Regions from separate parts of the Allorhizobium sp. DMC15 genome, predicted to be linked through region 2. Evidence: riboswitches for the same ligand, from Rfam matches in the RefSeq annotation. Region 2 holds a riboswitch; each other region holds the start of a gene.
The links. Region 2 has a riboswitch for cobalamin ahead of bluB (5,6-dimethylbenzimidazole synthase). Riboswitches for the same ligand answer to the same signal wherever they lie in the genome.
Positions count from the first base shown of each region.

Region 1 (4,445 bases), on a different contig from region 2:
GTTTTCCTTCATGAAGGCGATCTTCTGCTCGGCGGTGACATCGCCATAGTCGACGATGACGATCACCTCAGGATTGCGGTCTATCACCGGCTCCCAGGAGACCTCCGTCCAGCTCTTTTCGACATCCTCCATGATGTTGATGCCGCCGGCGGCCTCGATCATGGCCGTCGGAATGCCGAAACGGCCAGAGGTGAACGGCTTTTCGGTGCCCGAATCGTAGACGAACACGCGAACGGGCTCCTTGATGGTGCCGATGCGCTCCTGGACCTTTGTCAAACCGGTCTTGTAACCGGCGACCAGGGCCTCTGCCCGATCCTCGACGCCGAAAATCGTGCCGAGGTTGAGCAGGTCGACGAACATGTCGTCCATGGTGGGTTTGGCCTTGGCCATGATGTGGCTGCAGGATTCCGTCAGTTCATAGACCTTGATGCCAAAGGGGCTGAGCGTCTCGGGCGTCACTTCGCCGCCGACCTTCATGCCGTAGTTCCAGCCGGCAAAATAGAAATCGGCATCGGCTTCGAGCAGGACCTCCTTGCTCGGATATTTGGGAGAAAGCTCGGGCAGTTCCTTCACACCTTCGCGCAGGCTCTCATCCAGCGTCTTCCAGCCAGAGATGCCGGTATAACCGACCATGCGGTCCTGCAGTTTCAGGGCCAGCATCATTTCGGTGAGATTGACGTCATTGGAGACTGCGCGTTTGGGGGCCTCCTCGAACGTGACATCGCGGTTGCAGCTCTTCACCGTGACAGGAAAGGCGCCGGCTGCCGAAGCGGCGAGGACAGCGATGAGGAATGTGGCGGCGGAGGACAGGCGGAACGAGACCATCTTGGTTCTTTCGAAATCAGGAGTTGGCAAGGGAGAATGAAAAGCGCGAGGAGCCGGCACTCGCCATATGCTGGCGTTCGGCGAGAACGCCGAAGGTGCCGGAAATGGCATGGTCGGTCAGGACCTCGTCGGGGTGGCCGAAGGCCGTCATGCGGCCCGACTGCATCAGCGCGACATGGGTGGCGAAATCGGCTGCGAGATTGATGTCGTGCAAGGTGGTGACGATTGTCAGCCGCAAGGTGGCCAGTAGGGCCAGGATCTCCAGCTGATGACGGATATCGAGATGGTTGGTCGGCTCGTCGAGGATGATGACCTCCGGATTTTGCGCGAGCGCGCGCGCCACGAGAACGCGCTGCTTCTCACCGCCGGACAGCGTGGAGAACTGACGGGACGCAAGGGAGAGCAGATCCAGATGTTCCAGTGCATGGCGGGCTTCGTCGCGGTCCTGCGCAGTCCAGCCGGTCAAGCCTTCCCGCCAGGGTACGCGTCCCATCAAGACGACGTCCTGGACGGTGAAGGGAAAATCGGCCGGCATTTCCTGCAACACGACGGCAACCCGGCGGGCAACCTGACGGGGCGTCAGATCGGCGATGTCCTGGCCATCGACTTCTACCCTGCCCTCAAGCGGCGTCACACCGCGATAGAGGCAACGCAGAAGTGTCGTCTTGCCGGCGCCGTTCGGGCCTACAATGGCGAGGCGATCCCCGCCCCCGATCGAAAAGGAGACGTTGCGCACAAGAAACTGCGAGGTTCTGGGTCCCCAACCGAGGTCAACTGCCCTGACGGATATGCCCCTGGTATCACAACTCATCGTCCAACCCTCCCCAAGAGAAAGGCAGCGGTCACGCCGTGTATTCCAGCAGGCCTGCTGAAACTATCGCTGATGATGTCCGGCAAGTCTTTCCTCCGCAGGACTTCTCCGGAGGCAAAATGGCAACCATGAAGCCGCGCGAAAGACGCGGTCTGCAAGCCAGTTCGTATCCATCGGAACACCCCGTCCGCTACGTTTCTCACTCATCTGACGGCAGGTCTCCTGGCTTGCGAATATCTGTCGTCCATCTGCCTTCCCACGATCGCTCGCAGTGGCCCGACGCTTTCGCGCCGCGAGAATGGACGGCAATCCGCTTACAGTTGCGGGGGCAGCCACGGTCTTGGTCCCTACAGGGTCTTCCGCACCGTGTTCCCTATTAATCCCCTCGGAGTCATCCGGTGGGGGAACCGTCGCCTCCTGCATAGAGCCTCCGCGACAGACTGGTCAAGCATGTCCTGCGTCAATTGTTCGATATGTAATAACATTACATTCGTCAACCGATTTTGATCGCGGAAGCGGAATTTTCGTCAGGCCATCGAATTGTTGGTCTTTCAAGGCACGGACCGCAGGCGATCTGCTGCGTGCTCATCGATCAACCGTGCGCCGCGCTGCCGCGTTGCGTAGCGCCAGACCCACTGGATGCTGACCAACAGCCGCTTCTCGAAGTTGACGAGCAGCCAGACATGAACGATCGCCCAAAGGAACCAGGCAAGGCGCCCCTTCAAATGCCATCGGCCGAAATCGAATATTGCGGCGTTGCGGCCGATGACTGCGGTATTGCCCCGGTTGCGAAAGGCGAACGGTCCCGGGGTTCTGCCGGACAAGAGTTCCGCGCGCAGCGCCTTCCCCAGATAGGTGCCCTGCTGCTTGGCCACTTGGGCAAGTGCCGGCAGGGGTTTTTCGTCAGCGCCGAGGGTGAGTGCCGTGTCGCCGAGTGCGTAGATGCCCGGCCGGCCGGGCACGGTAAGATCGGCATTGACCGGGATACGGCCCGCAGCGCCGGGTTCGACGCCGAGCCAACGGGCAGCCGGTGACGCCTTGACGCCGGCGCCCCAGACGATGGAACCAGCGGGGAGCCATTCTCCCGCGATACGAATGCGTGTCGCCTCTATCTCTTCCACTGCGGATTTCACACGGATTTCGACGCCGATCCGGGTCAGATAGTTCGCGGCATAATCGGCCAGATCCTCCGGAAAGCCCGCCAGAATCCTGGGCCCCGCCTCGACCAGCAGAACGCGAAACTGGTCGTGAGCGAGGCTGTCGAAGTCATTGGCGATCATGAAGGTGCCGAGTTCCGAGATCGCTCCTGCCATCTCCACGCCTGTCGGGCCGCCACCCACGACCACGCTCGTGAGAAGCCTGCGCTTCTCGCTCTCGTCCGTGCTGCGTTCGGCCCGTTCGAAGGCGAGCAGAAGGCGGTGGCGGATCTGGCGGGCCTCGTGCACCGATTTGAGGCCGGGCGCGTGCTTGTGCCAGTCGGGATGACCAAAGTAATTGTATTCTGATCCCGTCGCGATGACGAGGCGGTCATAGGAAATGCGGGCGCCGTCGGCGAGCAGCGCCTGCTTTGCCTCCACGTCTATCCCGGAGACTTCGCCCATCAGCACGCGGATGTTGTCATAACGCGCAAGGGTGCGACGAATCGGTTCTGAAACGTCGGCGGGTGAGAGGGCGGCGGTTGCGACCTGGTAGAGCAGCGGCTGGAACAGATTGTGGTTGCGGCGGTCGATGACGGTAACCCTGACATCACTGTTGCCGAGCGCTTTTGCGCAGGCCAGGCCGCCGAAACCCGCACCGATGATGACCACGTGTGGCTTCGTCATCCTTTTTCTCCCATGCCTCGCGTTGAAGTCCATCCGACAAACAGAAGCCGCCGGCGAATGTTCCGGGGGAACCGTCGCATGAAACTGCGGTTGGAAGGGAGATGAAAACGCAGGAGATCAAAATGGGTATGAACGGTCCAAAGGACGGCAAAGCAGGAACGACGGACCAGTCCCCGCGCTGGGAAGGGCCACAGGAGAACCGGCCACGCGGCTATCTGCCGGCAGAAGACAACCCCGACATCGACCGCGATGCCAAAGGCGAAAACCTGTCGGACCCGGTCAAACGGAACCTGGGCGATGCAATGAAGACATCGGACGACGACGCACAGTGAGCCTAGCGCCGAACTCGAAGAGGGCGCGGGGTCAGACAGTTCTTGCAGAGAGAGGAACACACGCGCGCACATGATTGCGCTTGGTGCCAACCAGTACCGATCGCAGTCCGTCAAAAACCATGTTCCCGCTGTGGAACAATTGGAACTCTGGGCCGTTTGATCGTCAGTATGTTCCCCCAACCTCCCCCGGCAGCCTCAGGGCTCCCACCTCGATCCCGCTTCGGCGGGATCGTTTTTATTTGGGCAAAGAGTGCGATCGATCGTCGCCCGCCACCGGTTTCAAGGATTGCTGATATCGCCGGTCGCGCTTGGCGGTAAGCCGGGAACGGAATCGTGCCGTGTCGGCGCATCGGTTGGGGCCGTTTGGGTGTCATCCTGTAGCAGTTCAGCGGCAAACACCATGACGAGCGCAATCGCCAAGGCGGCCAGTATCGCCACGAGTTGCCATTTCCTGTTCATCTGCTCTCTCCCTGATCGGACACGAGTTCCAACCGGCCAAAAGCTGGGTGGTTCCTGGCGGCTGCTTGCCTCGGCGCCATTTGACAGCGGCTCGCAAACTTGGCAGCACTGTTTCCATCGGGGAGGCGAGGTGTCATGGCGCGGCGCAGTGAAGGACAGACAAGACTGGACGATGCCGCGCGGGCCGGCTGGCTC
Region 1 is NZ_JBQUZB010000001.1:85,788-90,232, reverse strand. Features, by position in the region: gene ACT53S_RS00395 (ABC transporter substrate-binding protein) at 1-825, opposite strand, end outside; gene ACT53S_RS00390 (ABC transporter ATP-binding protein) at 842-1,636, opposite strand; cobalamin riboswitch at 1,832-2,063, opposite strand; gene ACT53S_RS00385 (NAD(P)/FAD-dependent oxidoreductase) at 2,188-3,459, opposite strand; gene ACT53S_RS00380 (hypothetical protein) at 3,582-3,791, shown strand; gene ACT53S_RS00375 (hypothetical protein) at 4,071-4,250, opposite strand; gene ACT53S_RS00370 (sugar-binding transcriptional regulator) at 4,386-4,445, shown strand, end outside.
Region 1: it holds a riboswitch for cobalamin, as region 2 does, so the genes downstream of both, ACT53S_RS00390 (ABC transporter ATP-binding protein) here and bluB (5,6-dimethylbenzimidazole synthase) in region 2, are expected to answer to the same signal.

Region 2 (4,445 bases):
CTCCGACCGCACGCCCAACTGACGGAAGTCGGGACGATCCATCATATCATAGATTGCAATCCGTGAAGCTGGCGCCACCGCCAGTTTCAGGAATTTCCTATGAACTCCATGTTGTCCGCTCCGACGGTCTTCAAGGAGTTCAGCATGATCAGGATCATCAACGGCGCACGACGCCAGCAGTTTCCCGCCGATATCGACGCCATGCATCGGTTGCGTAAGCGTGTCTTCCATGACCTGCTCGGCTGGGACGTGCAGGTGCGCGACGCCTGGGAAATCGACAACTATGACCGCGCGAACCCGCTCTACGTCCTGTCCTACGGTGAAAGCGGGGCGCTGCGCGGGGCTCTGCGGCTGCTTCCCACGCTTGGTCCGAACATGCTCGACGACACCTTCCCCCAACTGCTAGGGCCGGGCCCCGAAATACGCAGCGCCGCGATCTGGGAATCGAGCCGCTTCTGCATCGATCCGGAAATCTCCCAGGATCGCGCTAGCAACCAGGTGACGATTGCTGCAGCAGAGCTCATGTGCGGTGTCGGCGAACTTGGACTTGCCTCGGGTCTCAGCCACATCGTCACGGTCACGGATGTCTTCCTCGAGCGGATGTTCAAGCGCATGGGTTGCCCCGGCGAACGCATCGCCGACCCCCAGCGCATCGGAACGGTCCAGGCGGTGGCTGTCTCCTGGGAGGTTAGCCACGATCTGCTCAATCGGATGAAAGCCGTTGCCGCGATCGATGGCACCGTCTTGGAGCAACCGATGACGCTGGCTTCCGCGCGCGCTGCATGACGCACGGGGAGCGGTTGCCTTGCCAGGCCGCAGCCGCTCTCTCACCCGTCATTTTACTTTGGCGCCAACTGCCTTATGGTGTCTCCGGAAACACAAAACCGTTGTGTACCGCCAGGCACCCCGGTCGGAGCCATGAAACCACTGACCAGACTGCTCGCCCCCCTGATGGCCATCGCCTGCCTTGCAGCCACCCTGCAGGACGCCAGAGCCACGTCGCTGGCATGCGAGAGGCTGCGAGAACGACTTGTTTCGGCGCGGTCCACGGTCTCGTCCGATGACATCAACCGCTATGCCGGAGCCATTGCGCAGCAAAATCTCGAACTGCGCAAAGCTCGGCAGGACCAGCGGCGGCTGCGCTGCCTCACCTCGTCGATCACTACGATCCGCGCCGATGGCGGCAGTGACTGTGGCGATCTCGCCAAGGCACTTGAACGCATGGAGCGCAACAGGGAGATCCTGACCAGCAAGCTCGTCGAGCTGCGCGAGGGACTGGGCGAAGCTGAAACGGCGCGGCTTGAGCAGGCGCTCGCCGATCATGGCTGCGATAGCGGAAGCACCGTCGTCTCTGCGCCTGAAGAGCCCGAACGAGTTCCATATCTCGACACGCTGGCTGAACCCTATCGACCGGATCGCGCAGCTGAAGCGGCCCTCTCCTTCCGACCGTCGATCGGCATGCTGCCGACCGGCGATGTCCGCACACTCTGCGTGCGAACCTGCGACGGTGGCTTTTTCCCGATTTCCTCACGCACGTCCGCCATCAACTTTGCCCGGGACGCCGCGCAATGCCAGCAGATGTGTCCCGGTGTCGAAACCGAACTCTTCTTCCATTCGGCCAGTTCCGGCGAAACCTCCGACATGGTATCCGCCGCGACCGGACAGCCCTATCGCGACATGCCCAATGCCTTCGTCTATCGCACACGCCGGCCGGCGGAGGATCCGCAATGCCAGTGCGATTTCGGACGTTACCACCAGAGGATGACCCCGCGCCCGGCCGTGCCGGACTATCAGTCGTCAATCCTTACCGTGAAGCCGCAAGACGCGCCGGCAGCCCGGGTCGACGCAGTGATCCCCGCGCCAGTACGAGAGCTCGACGCGGCAGCGCTCAACGTCCGTCGTGTCGGCCCGGTCTTCCTGCCTCCGCAAACCGGCAGCATCGACCTGACGAAGCCCGCAGCTCCCGGTCCGCAGCCTTTGCAGGAATAGCGTTTCTTACGTAAGTTCGTCGGAGCCCGCGCACGCCGGCCATTGCTCCTCGAAGATCAGATCGTCGAGGGCGAGGCGCCTTCGCCACCCCTTCACCTCCAGCTCGGGCCGATCGTAGAGTTCCGCGACGTAACCAAGACAAAGATAGCCAATGATCTCGACGCGCTCCGGAATGCCGAGGATCTCTTTGGCGTCTGCCTCGTGAAAGATGCTGACCCAACCGACACCGACCCCTTCGGCACGGGCGGCAAGCCAAAGATTTTGAATGGCGCACACGGTCGAATAGGCATCCATGCGCGGATTGTGGGTCCGACCAAGCACGACGGGCCCGGCCCGATCCGGGTCGCAGGTGATGCAGATGTTGAGAGGCGCCTTGCGGATACCCTCCAGTTTCAGCGCCCGGTACGCGCTGCGACGTTCATCCGGAAACATCGCCTCCGCCTCTTCGTTCGCGCGTCTGAACGCCTGCCAAATCGCCTCTCGCTGAGCTGCACTGCGAATTAGCAGAAAGCTCCAGGGCTGCATGAAGCCCACGGAAGGCGCGGCATGGGCGGCTCCCAACAGGCGGCGCACGAGATCGTCCGGCAGCGGATCGGGAAGGAACTGATCGCGCACATCGCGGCGCGTATGGATGGCGCGGTAGACGGCGTCCTTGTCTGGCTCGGCAAAGGGCGCTGTCCGGACGAGAAACTCGTTCGGTTTGTCGTGCATCGTAATCCCCACAATGCGCAACCACCCGCCGTCCACGCGGGTTCGGTCTATCTCGCCAGGCCGGTCTTCTGACTGAGCATCATCCGCGACGTGCGCCTTCCCGGATTCCTCCAGTGGCTGGGTTTCCCCTGACACGTCACATCCGCCTCACAGCGTTGGGCACGTGCCGGATTTTCACCGGCTTCCCGATTCTCCCGCCTTGCGGCAGGCACCTGACACAGGTGTTCTACTTGACGGAGATTGCGGAGGACAGACCAAAAGCGACAGCGTCACTCAGGCTGGGGGAAATAGCGCACGAAGGCGAAGGCCGTTCCGTCCGGAGCCCAGTTCGGCACATTGATCGATCCCTGCCCGCCGAAGAACTCGATGAGCGTCTCGACATTCCCGCCATCGGCATCCATCAGACGCAGCCGAACCTGCTTGTCACGCGGGTGCCCTGTCACGTCGGCATCATAGGAGAGGAACAGCACCTTCTTCCCATCTGGCGACGGATGCGGGAACCAGTCGCCATAGTCGTCGGAGGTGAGCTGCTGCAGGTCGCTACCATCCGTGCGCATCCGCCAGATCTGCATAGTGCCGGTGCGGCTGGAATTGAAATAGATCCACTGGCCGTCAGTCGAATAGTCGGGACCGTCATTGTGCCCCTCGCCCTGCGTCAGCCGCCGCTCTGGCCCGCCTTTTGTCGGGATCGTGTAGATGTCGAAGACACCGCCGCGATCGCCGCAATAGGCAAGTTCCTTTCCGTCCGGCGACCAGCCATGCCAGTAGGACGGCATCTTGTCAGTGACCTGGCGCGGTTCGTCGTCCCCGTCACCCAACATATAGATGCAGGACTTGCCGAAGAGCGTATGGTCCGAGAAGGCGATCGAGGCACCGTCCGGGGAGATCCCGTGGTCGTTGTTCAGCCGAACAGCAAAACCGGTATCGATCAATTCCGGCTCCGGATCCTCCTCATCGAGCGGCAGGGCATAGAGCAGCCCGTCGCCGTTCACGACGAGGAACTCGCCGTCCCGCGACCAGTTCGGCGCCTCGACGAGGTCTTCCGTCTGCCAGACGACCTCGCATTCGCGGGTGTTGATGTCAAAGATTTCGACGGAACTGCGCATGCTGCTTCCTCTCGCCCGTTCCGGATCACTCAGCGATCACGGAATCGGTTCGTGATCGGATAGCGACGATCGCGTCCGAAATTCTTCTTGGTGATCTTCACGCCCGGTGCCGACTGGCGGCGCTTGTATTCGGCGAGATAGAGCAGGTGCTCGACCCGGTGCACGGTTGCGATGTCGTGACCGCGTGCGACGATCTCGTCGACACCCATTTCCTTCTCGACCAGGCATTCGAGAATGTCGTCGAGAACAGGATAGGGCGGCAGTGAATCCTGGTCGGTCTGGTTCGGCCGAAGCTCCGCAGACGGGGCCTTTGACAGGATGTTGGCAGGGATCACCTCGCCCGAGGGACCGAGTGCACCCGGGGGAACGTTGGCATTGCGCCAGGCCGACAGCGCATAGACCTGCATCTTGTAGAGGTCCTTGATCGGGTTAAAGCCGCCGTTCATGTCGCCGTAGAGCGTCGCATAGCCGACCGACATTTCCGACTTGTTGCCGGTTGTCACCACCATCGAGCCGAACTTGTTGGAGATCGCCATGAGGATCGTGCCGCGCGTGCGGCTCTGCAGGTTCTCCTCGGTGATGCCGCTCTCGGTCCCCTCAAACATGTCCGAGAGCGACGAAAGGAAGCCCTCGACCGGG
Region 2 is NZ_JBQUZB010000003.1:621,408-625,852, forward strand. Features, by position in the region: gene ACT53S_RS17295 (helix-turn-helix transcriptional regulator) at 1-22, shown strand, start outside; gene ACT53S_RS17300 (acyl-homoserine-lactone synthase) at 145-786, shown strand; gene ACT53S_RS17305 (DUF2865 domain-containing protein) at 919-1,989, shown strand; gene bluB (5,6-dimethylbenzimidazole synthase) at 1,996-2,700, opposite strand; cobalamin riboswitch at 2,742-2,931, opposite strand; gene ACT53S_RS17315 (TolB family protein) at 2,970-3,806, opposite strand; gene ACT53S_RS17320 (NAD+ synthase) at 3,836-4,445, opposite strand, start outside.

Region 3 (4,445 bases), on a different contig from region 2:
ACGCAGCCTGGGCCAGCTTTCCATGTCCTTCGGCATCTGCTTCTCGGAGCAGGCTCCGAACGCCTTCGACTTCACCAACTTCGCTGAGAAGGCGCTCGCAACGTCCAAGGCAGCGGGCGGCGACACCGTTACGGTCTATGGTGCGTCGGATTACGTCTCGAAGGACTGGCTGCTCTACAAAAAGAAGCCGGTTGGCGGCTTCGGCGCCTGATTCTGACGGATTGGTTCAGAGCTTCGCGATGATCTTGCGAAGCTCTGCATCGCGCGCCCCGAGCATCAGCACATTGCGCAGGGCTTCTTTGGGATCATGGGTCCGGAACAGCAGGCCGTTCTCACGGATCGAGCGGTCGATCGCCATGGCCTTTGTCTCTGCTTCAGGCTTCACCGCGACGGCGAAATACATCCGGGAATAATTCTGCCGGATGCGTTCGAAGAATGTTTCGCTCTCGCCGATCTCCGCAAAGAAATTGGCGATATAGAAGGCCCAGCGCACATCGGCATATTGGGCGAAATTCGTCCGCGCGGCCGTCACGTGACAGTAGCCCAGATGCGGACTGTCGGTCAGCGTGCGGTGAAAGATGATTTTCGGAAACTGAATGGACCGGTGGAAGGAATTGATCCTGGTATGCGTCGTGTCCGCTGCCGCTTCCAGCCGCTTGCCGGTTCGCTCCGCCACTTCCTCATAGGTGAGATAGCGCCGCTGCTCAGGCACCCAGTCGTCGCGATGGCGCGAAATGCGTCCGGTTCGCAGGAATTCGGTATGCGCCGCCTTGACTGGAGCCGCAGTCTTGTCGGTCTTGGATGCCGCGAAGTATCTCAGTTTCTGCATGGTGACGCTCTGACGGTGCCCGGCTTTGTATCTTGAGCTTACCGCAGCATGGTTAATCATGATTTGATGGTATTCTGCAGCGCCGAGGTTTCGCGAGGCTTGCCGCAGCGCAAATCTTTGGATCGTCCTTCGATTGCCCGTTTGCGCCATGGTTGAAACGAAGAAATTCATCCTGTTGCTGCAGTTTCCGGAAATATAAGGGGAATCTCTGTTTTCTCTCCGCGTTTTCAGATCCTGTGGCATGTCGCAAACGATTTCGGCCGTGTCGTTTCGCAGTGCAGCGCCCCCCGGTCGACTGTGTTTAGATGATAACAAGCTCGAGGTGCCGCCCTGCTAGGGAGGGTGGGAAATCGGGAAGCCGGTCGAAATCCGGCGCTGCCCCCGCAACGGTGGTGGAGAATGCGCTTCGGCACAAAGCCACTGGGGGAGACCCTGGGAAGGCGCCGGCGCGGTCCGCGAATGGGCCACTCCAGAGCCCGGAAACCAGCCTCGGGAAACGAACAATCAAGGTCGCGGCGGGCGGCCGGGGATAGCCGTGTTCTGCCCATCCCAAGGGGCGGTTCCCTGCTGCGCTCCTCATCCGCCGATATAGGATAACGAGGACGACATGGACCTGCAGACCACGGCATTGCGCCAGTTGAAGAACCGCCGCGAAGGCTTCAGCCTTGAACAGCCCTTTTACATCGACCAGGATTACTTCAAACTCGACATGGAGACGATCTGGTATCGCGACTGGCTGTTCATGGGCCACGACTGCGAGATCCCGCGCGCCGGCAACTACTTCACCGTTCAGGTCGGCGATTATCCGGTCGTGATCGTGCGCGGCAAGGATCAGGTCATCCGCGCTTTCCACAACACCTGCCGCCACCGCGGCCACCGCGTTTGCACCCAGGACAAAGGCGCCTCCGCCAAGCTCGTCTGTCCCTATCACCAGTGGACCTATGATCTCGATGGTTCGCTGGTCTTTGCCCGTCAGATGGGCGAGAACTTCGACAAGGCCGACTTCGGCCTGAAGACGGTCCATTGCGAAAGCGTCGCCGGCTACATCTTCATCTGCCTGGCCAACGAAGCCCCGGATTTCGCCCCCGTTCGCGCTTCGATCGAGCCTTACATGGCGCCGCATCGGCTGTGGGAGGCCAAGGTCGCCCACAAGACGACGATCATCGAGAAGGGTAACTGGAAGCTCGTCTGGGAAAACAACCGTGAATGCTACCACTGTGCGGGCAACCACCCAGAACTCTGCCGCACCTATCCGGAAGCCCCGACCGCAACCGGCGTCCAGGGCGCCGGCGACGATCCGTTTATTGCCGAACACTGGCAGCGCTGCGAAGCCGCTGGCCTGCCGTCCGAGTTCAAGATGGACCCTTCGGGCCAGTTCCGTACTGCCCGCATGCCGCTGATCCAGGACGCCGAAAGCTACACCATGTCCGGCAAGCGCGCCGTCAAGAAGCCGCTCTCCGCCGACGTGCCGATCAGCCACATCGGTACCATGCTGCTCTTCCACTATCCGACGACCTGGAACCATATCCTCGGCGATCACGCGATCTCCTTCCGCGTCCTGCCGATCTCGGCGGAGGAAACCGCCGTCACCACCACCTGGCTGGTCAACAAGGATGCCGTCGAAGGCGTCGACTACGACCTCGAAGAGCTCACCCATGTCTGGACCATGACCAATGACCAGGACCGCTCGATCGTCGAGGAAAACGCCTTCGGTATCCGCTCGCCGGCCTATGAACCGGGCCCCTATTCGGTCGATCACGAGGGCGGCGTCATGCAGTTTGTCGAATGGTATTCGAACTTCATGATTGAGCGTCTGCAGGGCGACAAGGCCCGCCTCTCGGCGGTGGCATAAAGATGAACATCGCGGTCAACCCATACCGTCACGTCGACGAGATGCATCCCTGGTCCGACCGGGAGCATCTGCTCGAATGCGTTGCCGTCACGCCGGAAGCACCCGACGTGATGACCTTCACCTTCAAGCCGAACAAGCCGAACCTCTGGTTTCGTTACCAGCCCGGCCAGTTCGTCACGCTGGAGATCCCGGTCTCTCCCGAGCCGGTCATGCGCACATACACGCTCTCTTCCAGCCCCTCGCGCCCTTATACGGTCGCGGTCACGGTGAAGGCTCAGGCCGAAAGCATCGGCACCCGCTGGATGTTCGACAACCTGAAGCCGGGCATGGCGCTGAAGGCTTTCGGCCCGCTCGGCGACTTTTCCTATGCCCGCCATCCGGCCAAGAAATACCTCTTCGTCTCGGCCGGCTCCGGCATCACGCCAATGATGTCGATGACCCGTGACATGAGTGACCGGGCACCCGACAGCGACATCACCTTCCTCAACTGCGCGCGCTCGCCTGACGACATCATCTTCCGTTGGGAGCTTGAGGCCAAGGCCCGCGAAATGCCGCATCTGACGCTGGGCTTCATCGTCGAGCAGGTGTCGCGCGGCCAGCTCTGGTCAGGCCTGAAGGGTCGCATCGACAAGGCGAAGATCGCCCTTCTGGCACCTGACTTCCTGGAACGGACCGTCTTCTGCTGCGGCCCGGCGCCCTTCATGGCAACCGTGCGCGAGGCCCTCGAAGGCGCCGGCTTCGACATGAAGAATTATCACGAGGAAGCCTTCCAGCCGGTCAAGCCGGAGCCGCTCGTGGTGGTCGCCGATCATGCCGATGGCGAGCAGCCGACCAAGGTCAAGTTCGCCATGTCCGGCAAGGACGGGCTCTGCGCCCCCGGCCATACCGTGCTACAGGCCGCCCGTGCGGCCGGCGTGCGCATCGGTGCGGCCTGCGAATCCGGCCTCTGCGGCACCTGCAAGGTCATGAAGATCTCGGGCGAGGTCGAGATGGACCACAATGGCGGCATTCTCGATGACGAGATCGATGAGGGCTATATCCTCGCCTGCTGTTCACGGCCCAAGGGCGATATCGAGATCGAAGCGTAAGCCAGGACGGATCCATCAATTGCGGATACGGGGAGGGCGATGCCGGACAGGGTTCGCCCTCTCGCTGTTTCGGGTGAGATGACACGAGCCGCGCCTCTTGCCGGTCGCATGTCTCACGATTAGCATCCTCTGATGAAGCCTTCGCCCGTGACCCAGGGTCCGGTCTTATGTCGGCCAGGATGGCCGAAGTTTTAGCGCGGAGGCCAAGCCGAGGGGGTAACGTGCATGAAGCTTGTTTCTGCTTTCACCGCTCTATGTCTGGCCGCTGTCGGTTTCGCGATGAGCGGGTTTGACGTCCAGGCCGGCGGCCTTGAGGTTCGCATCTACGAACGGCACATCAGCTATCGCCATGTCGAGCGGGTGACGGTCCTGTCGCCGCACGATGGTTATCACGTACCGGGATACCGGTTCCACCGGCCGGGCTACGTTTATCATGACGGCTTGTGGTTTTCTCCCCGCTCCATGCGCGCGGGCGTCATCCTTGACGTGCCGATTCCGCGCCGCCACGCGATAGGTTACGGCGGCAGTCTCAATCCAATCCATTACAGTTGGTGCGCTGATCGCTACCGGTCCTATCACTGGCGCAGCAACACGTTCCAGCCGTATCACGGTCCGCGCCAGCAGTGTTACTCGCCCTATTATTGACGGCTCAACCTGGAACAAAACACCACTCCCA
Region 3 is NZ_JBQUZB010000001.1:943,780-948,224, forward strand. Features, by position in the region: gene ACT53S_RS04545 (GGDEF domain-containing protein) at 1-211, shown strand, start outside; gene ACT53S_RS04550 (DUF6656 family protein) at 227-829, opposite strand; cobalamin riboswitch at 1,133-1,335, shown strand; gene ACT53S_RS04555 (aromatic ring-hydroxylating oxygenase subunit alpha) at 1,437-2,681, shown strand; gene ACT53S_RS04560 (hybrid-cluster NAD(P)-dependent oxidoreductase) at 2,684-3,769, shown strand; gene ACT53S_RS04565 (BA14K family protein) at 3,995-4,414, shown strand.
Region 3: it holds a riboswitch for cobalamin, as region 2 does, so the genes downstream of both, ACT53S_RS04555 (aromatic ring-hydroxylating oxygenase subunit alpha) here and bluB (5,6-dimethylbenzimidazole synthase) in region 2, are expected to answer to the same signal.

Region 4 (4,445 bases), 470 kb from region 2:
GCCGTGCGCTCGATATAGGTATCGACCGACATGGGGTGCTTCAGCGTCATCAGGCTGGCCAGTCGCCAGCGCAGCGCATCTGTGCCCCTCGCCTCCACGGCGGCTGCGATCGCAGCCAGCTCCGTGTCGGCCGCCGAGAGAAACAGCACGTCCCCCGGCGTCTGGCCAAGATCGATCGCCTCGTCGCCGTCGCTGATCGATCCCTTCTGGGCGAGAAGCAGGTGCATGGATCAGACAGCCGCCGCCTGGACGTCCTCGACGACAGACCCGAAATCCCACTCATGCAGGCCGATCACCACAAGCCGCGTCTCGCGCTTTTCAGCCGACGTCCAGGGACGATCGAAATAGGTGTCGATGCGGGTGCCGACGGCCTGGATGACAAGGCGCATCGGCTTGCCCGGCACGTCGATGAAGCCCTTCAGGCGCAGGATGTCGTGCTTTTCGATGACCGGCTTCAGGCGGTCGATGAAGTCTGCGGGATCCTTGATCGCGCCGAGCTTCAGGACGAAACTTTCGAACTCGTCGTGGTCGTGATGATGGTCGTGGTCTTCGCCCGAGGCATGCAGCGCCTCATGCTCCAGCTCGTGATGCGACTTGCGGTTTTCGATGTCGTCTTCGGTGCTGGCGCCGATCCCGAGCAGGACGAGCGACGGCACTTCGCCATTCTTCGCCTCGATCATAGAAGGCTTGCGGGTAGTCCGACCGGTCACCTCGGCGCGTACGGCGGCGATACCGGCTGCGTCGAGCAGGTCGGTCTTGTTGAGCACGATGAGGTCGGCGCAGGTCAGCTGGTCCTCGAACAGTTCCTCGATCGGGCTCTCGTGATCGAGGCTGTCATCCTCGGCGCGCTGGGCGGCGACGGCATCATGGTCATCAGCGAAACGACCGGCAGCAACGGCGGCGCTGTCGACCACGGTCACGACACCATCGACGGTCACGCGGGTGCGGATGTCGGGCCAGTTGAAGGCGGCGACCAGCGGCTGCGGCAAGGCGAGACCCGAGGTTTCGATGACGATGTGGTCAGGCTTCACGCCGCGGTCGAGCAGCTTCTGCATCGTCGGCACGAAGTCGTCGGCCACCGTGCAGCAGATGCAGCCATTGGTGAGTTCGATGATGTCGTCCTCAGTGCAGTTCTCTGCGCCGCAGCCCTTCAGCACGTCGCCATCGACGCCGAGATCGCCGAATTCGTTGATGATCAGCGCGATCTTCTTGCCGCCGGCATTGGTCAGCATGTTGCGGATGATGGTGGTCTTGCCCGCCCCGAGAAAGCCGGTGATGACGGTGGCGGGGATTTTTTGCTGCAACATGGTTCAACCCTTCATTTTCAGCGGCAGTCCAGCCGCAACGAAATAAACGTCTGCCGCTTCGGCGGCGATGGCTTGGTGGAGACGGCCGGCATGGTCGCGGAAGGCGCGGGCCATCTTGTTCTCGGGCACGATGCCGAGGCCGACTTCATTGGAAACGAAGATGACGGTGGCCTGGAGTTCCCCAAGACTGGCGCCGAGTGCGGCGCCTTCGGCGTCGACGTCACGGCCCTCTTCCATCATCAGATTGGTGACCCAGAGGGTCAGGCAGTCGACGAGGATGACGCGTTCGGGCTGGTCGAGCGCCTTCAGCGCGCCGACGAGATCGAGCGGCTCCTCATGCGTCGTCCAGCCGTCATCGGCTCGGTCGGCCTTATGGGTCTCGATGCGGGCGCGCATCTCGTCGTCCCAGGCGCGGCCCGTCGCCAGATAAAAACGGTCGAGACCCGTCTCTCGCGCCATACCTTCGGCAACACGAGATTTGCCAGAGCGCGCGCCACCGAGAACCAGGATGGATCGGGAATGGGAAGCGGTCATGGCGTGCCATGACCTTCGGCCGCGCGGACGCGGTCAAAGGCGCATGCTCCTAGCATGCGCGAACCATAAAACGATGCGCGGCCCGAAAAGACGGACCGCCATCGGCGGGTCAACAAGACCCCGCGGATGCGAAACGTCGCCAAGACAACCTCCGTGTTGGCAACGGGGATTTCTCCCCAGGTGGGCCCTATGCCCGTCACGGATGGCAGGTCTCCTGGCTCGCAGGTCTTGGCACAAAGGCCGGCGGTTCTTCCTCGCCTTCCCGGAATGTGTCGCGATATGAGAGGCGGACGATTCGTAGAAAAAGAGGCGTCCTGCCCCGGCTGTTCATATCGCCACTCCAGTGGCTTTTCCCACCCGTTTCAATCGCCAGCCGACCGCACCATGCGATCCGTCGCCATCAATCTCCGCAGGCAGGATGGAAGACCCTCGCTGCAATACAGTCGCGGGGTCGGCTGCGTTCGGCTTGCCCGGCATGGGTCCAGGCCTTCGCATTCCCTTTTGCTCTCCGGCCGACGTGTCTGCCGCCCGGAAACCATCCGCCAGAAGGATTAAGCCCGGGCCTCAGCCAAGTCAATCACAGGAGCGGCGCCGGACCGCACACAAGCGGCAAGGCGCCCTTGCCGATGCTCAGGGTTTTATAGTGAGGCAGTCTTCCGAGGCAGCCGGATCACACCCACCGCCAAGGCGAATCGCCCCACGCGCGCCCTGATCCACAGTCGTTTCAGGTTTCATCTGGGCCACCGGACGTGCCGGCTGGTAAGGATAGGCAGATTTATCCCCAGAGGTAACCGGGAGCACAGGCGGAGCCACCATTTCGACCGGCGCAGGCTTGGGAGGTGTCGGCGCACTTGCCGGAGCGGCTTGAGGCGCGGGTGGCATGACCTTCGGCGTGGCACTGGCGATTGGCGCAACGCGTGGCGTGGGTCCGATTGCAACCTCCGGGTCACTCTTCAGCCTGGTCGAGGTCATCCTCGGAGCCGGCACGATACGAACGGTCGGATGGACAAGAGAAAAATCGGATCGGATCCGCGATGCGATCTCTTCGGCCAGGGCCCCTCGGGCAAACCGGGGATCGTCGGTCGAGGCATTGACGACGTATTTTCCTTCCGCCACCGGCTCTCCCGTTTCGACGGAGGTCACGGTCACCGTGAAATGCGCCCGTTCCATGCGCCGCCTTGCCCCCTCGCCGTGATCGAGCCGGTCGATCTTCACCATGAGAACGACGCGTTCCGCGCCCGGCGGGGGCTGCGTAGCGGCAATTGCGGCCGAGACCCGGGCGTCGACGCCCGAGATCAGATCCAGAGGCATGCGGGCATCGGCGATAACCGTGACGTTCCGGACATAATAGACGAGATGTTTCGGAAACATTCGGGCCTGGATGCTCGCACAGGATGCCAGGCACAGGACGAGCCCGAACGCGATTGCGGTGCGCAGACTGCGAGCTGACATGACGACTCCGGCGGTGATTCTGTCCGCCAGAGCATCCGTCATTTATGGTTAGTGCCGAGTTAACTCGCGGGGTCAAGCGCCGCAAACAGCGCGGCTGCGGCAGCATATTCGCCGTAGCGCGCCTCGCGCCGGGCTTCGGCCTCTTCGTCCGTTCCCCAGTGCTCGCTGGTCCAGTCTTCGTCGACATGGGCAAGCGTCCAGACCGTGTCGAGGTCGAAGGCGCCCTCGGCGAAGGCAAGCGCGAGCACGGCGGAGCCGGTCAGCGTGGTCACAACGTTAAGGCAGGAAATCCGGAACGCATCGCGGTAGGCTTCAAGCGCCTTCGCATAGGCCGCGATCGCGGCTGCTGGCTGCTCCTGATGCATCACGCCCTCAACGAGGATCAAGCGCGCCTGATGCGCGGTGGCGATCCAGGCCAGCACCGGATCCCAGTTCTTCGCCTGGCGTTCGACCAACTCCTTCGGCGCATCGGCGCGGTAGCAGAGAAGATCGCTGCCGGCGAAGCGGACAATCTCGTCAAAGACCTCGTCCAGACTGTTTGCGACAGCATCGATTGCCGTGTTCGCGAGTTTGGTGATCGGCATGGTGGCTGGATCGATGAACTCGCCCTGCGCCGCCCATTCGGCGACGACGAGATCGGCAGCTTCGCGGGTCGGAAGCGTCAGCGTCTTCTTCGCCGGCGTCTTCACCGGCTTGCCGTCGAGCAGAATGGAGAAACCGTCTACTTCTTCGGCAACCGCCACGGCCGTATAGAAGCGCTTCGGCAGCGGACGCTTCATCTGGATCTGGGCGCGGCGCACCGGATCCTCGTGGCTGTGCTCGGGGATGAATGTGCCGAAGATGTCCTTGTCGAGCTCGTCGCGCATGATGTGCTCCTAATGAATATAGGCCAGCAGGTCGGCCGGTCGTTCGACAACGGCATCGGCACCCGCCTTCCAGAGATCGTCGATGGCGGCATAGCCCCAGGCGACGCCGATGGCGGTCGCACCGGCGGCTTTCGCCATCTGCATGTCATAGATCGCGTCGCCGATGACGATGGTTTCGCGGGCAACGATGCCGGCTTCGTCACAGCATTCCGTCACCATGGCAGGGTGCGGCTTTGACGGGCAGTCGTCGGCCGTGCGGCAGAAGAGGAAATGGGGCTTCAAGCCA
Region 4 is NZ_JBQUZB010000003.1:152,280-156,724, reverse strand. Features, by position in the region: gene cobN (cobaltochelatase subunit CobN) at 1-227, opposite strand, end outside; gene cobW (cobalamin biosynthesis protein CobW) at 231-1,307, opposite strand; gene cobU (bifunctional adenosylcobinamide kinase/adenosylcobinamide-phosphate guanylyltransferase) at 1,311-1,841, opposite strand; cobalamin riboswitch at 2,029-2,396, opposite strand; gene ACT53S_RS14995 (hypothetical protein) at 2,472-3,293, opposite strand; gene ACT53S_RS14990 (ATP12 family chaperone protein) at 3,353-4,159, opposite strand; gene ACT53S_RS14985 (HAD-IA family hydrolase) at 4,169-4,445, opposite strand, start outside.
Region 4: it holds a riboswitch for cobalamin, as region 2 does, so the genes downstream of both, cobU (bifunctional adenosylcobinamide kinase/adenosylcobinamide-phosphate guanylyltransferase) here and bluB (5,6-dimethylbenzimidazole synthase) in region 2, are expected to answer to the same signal.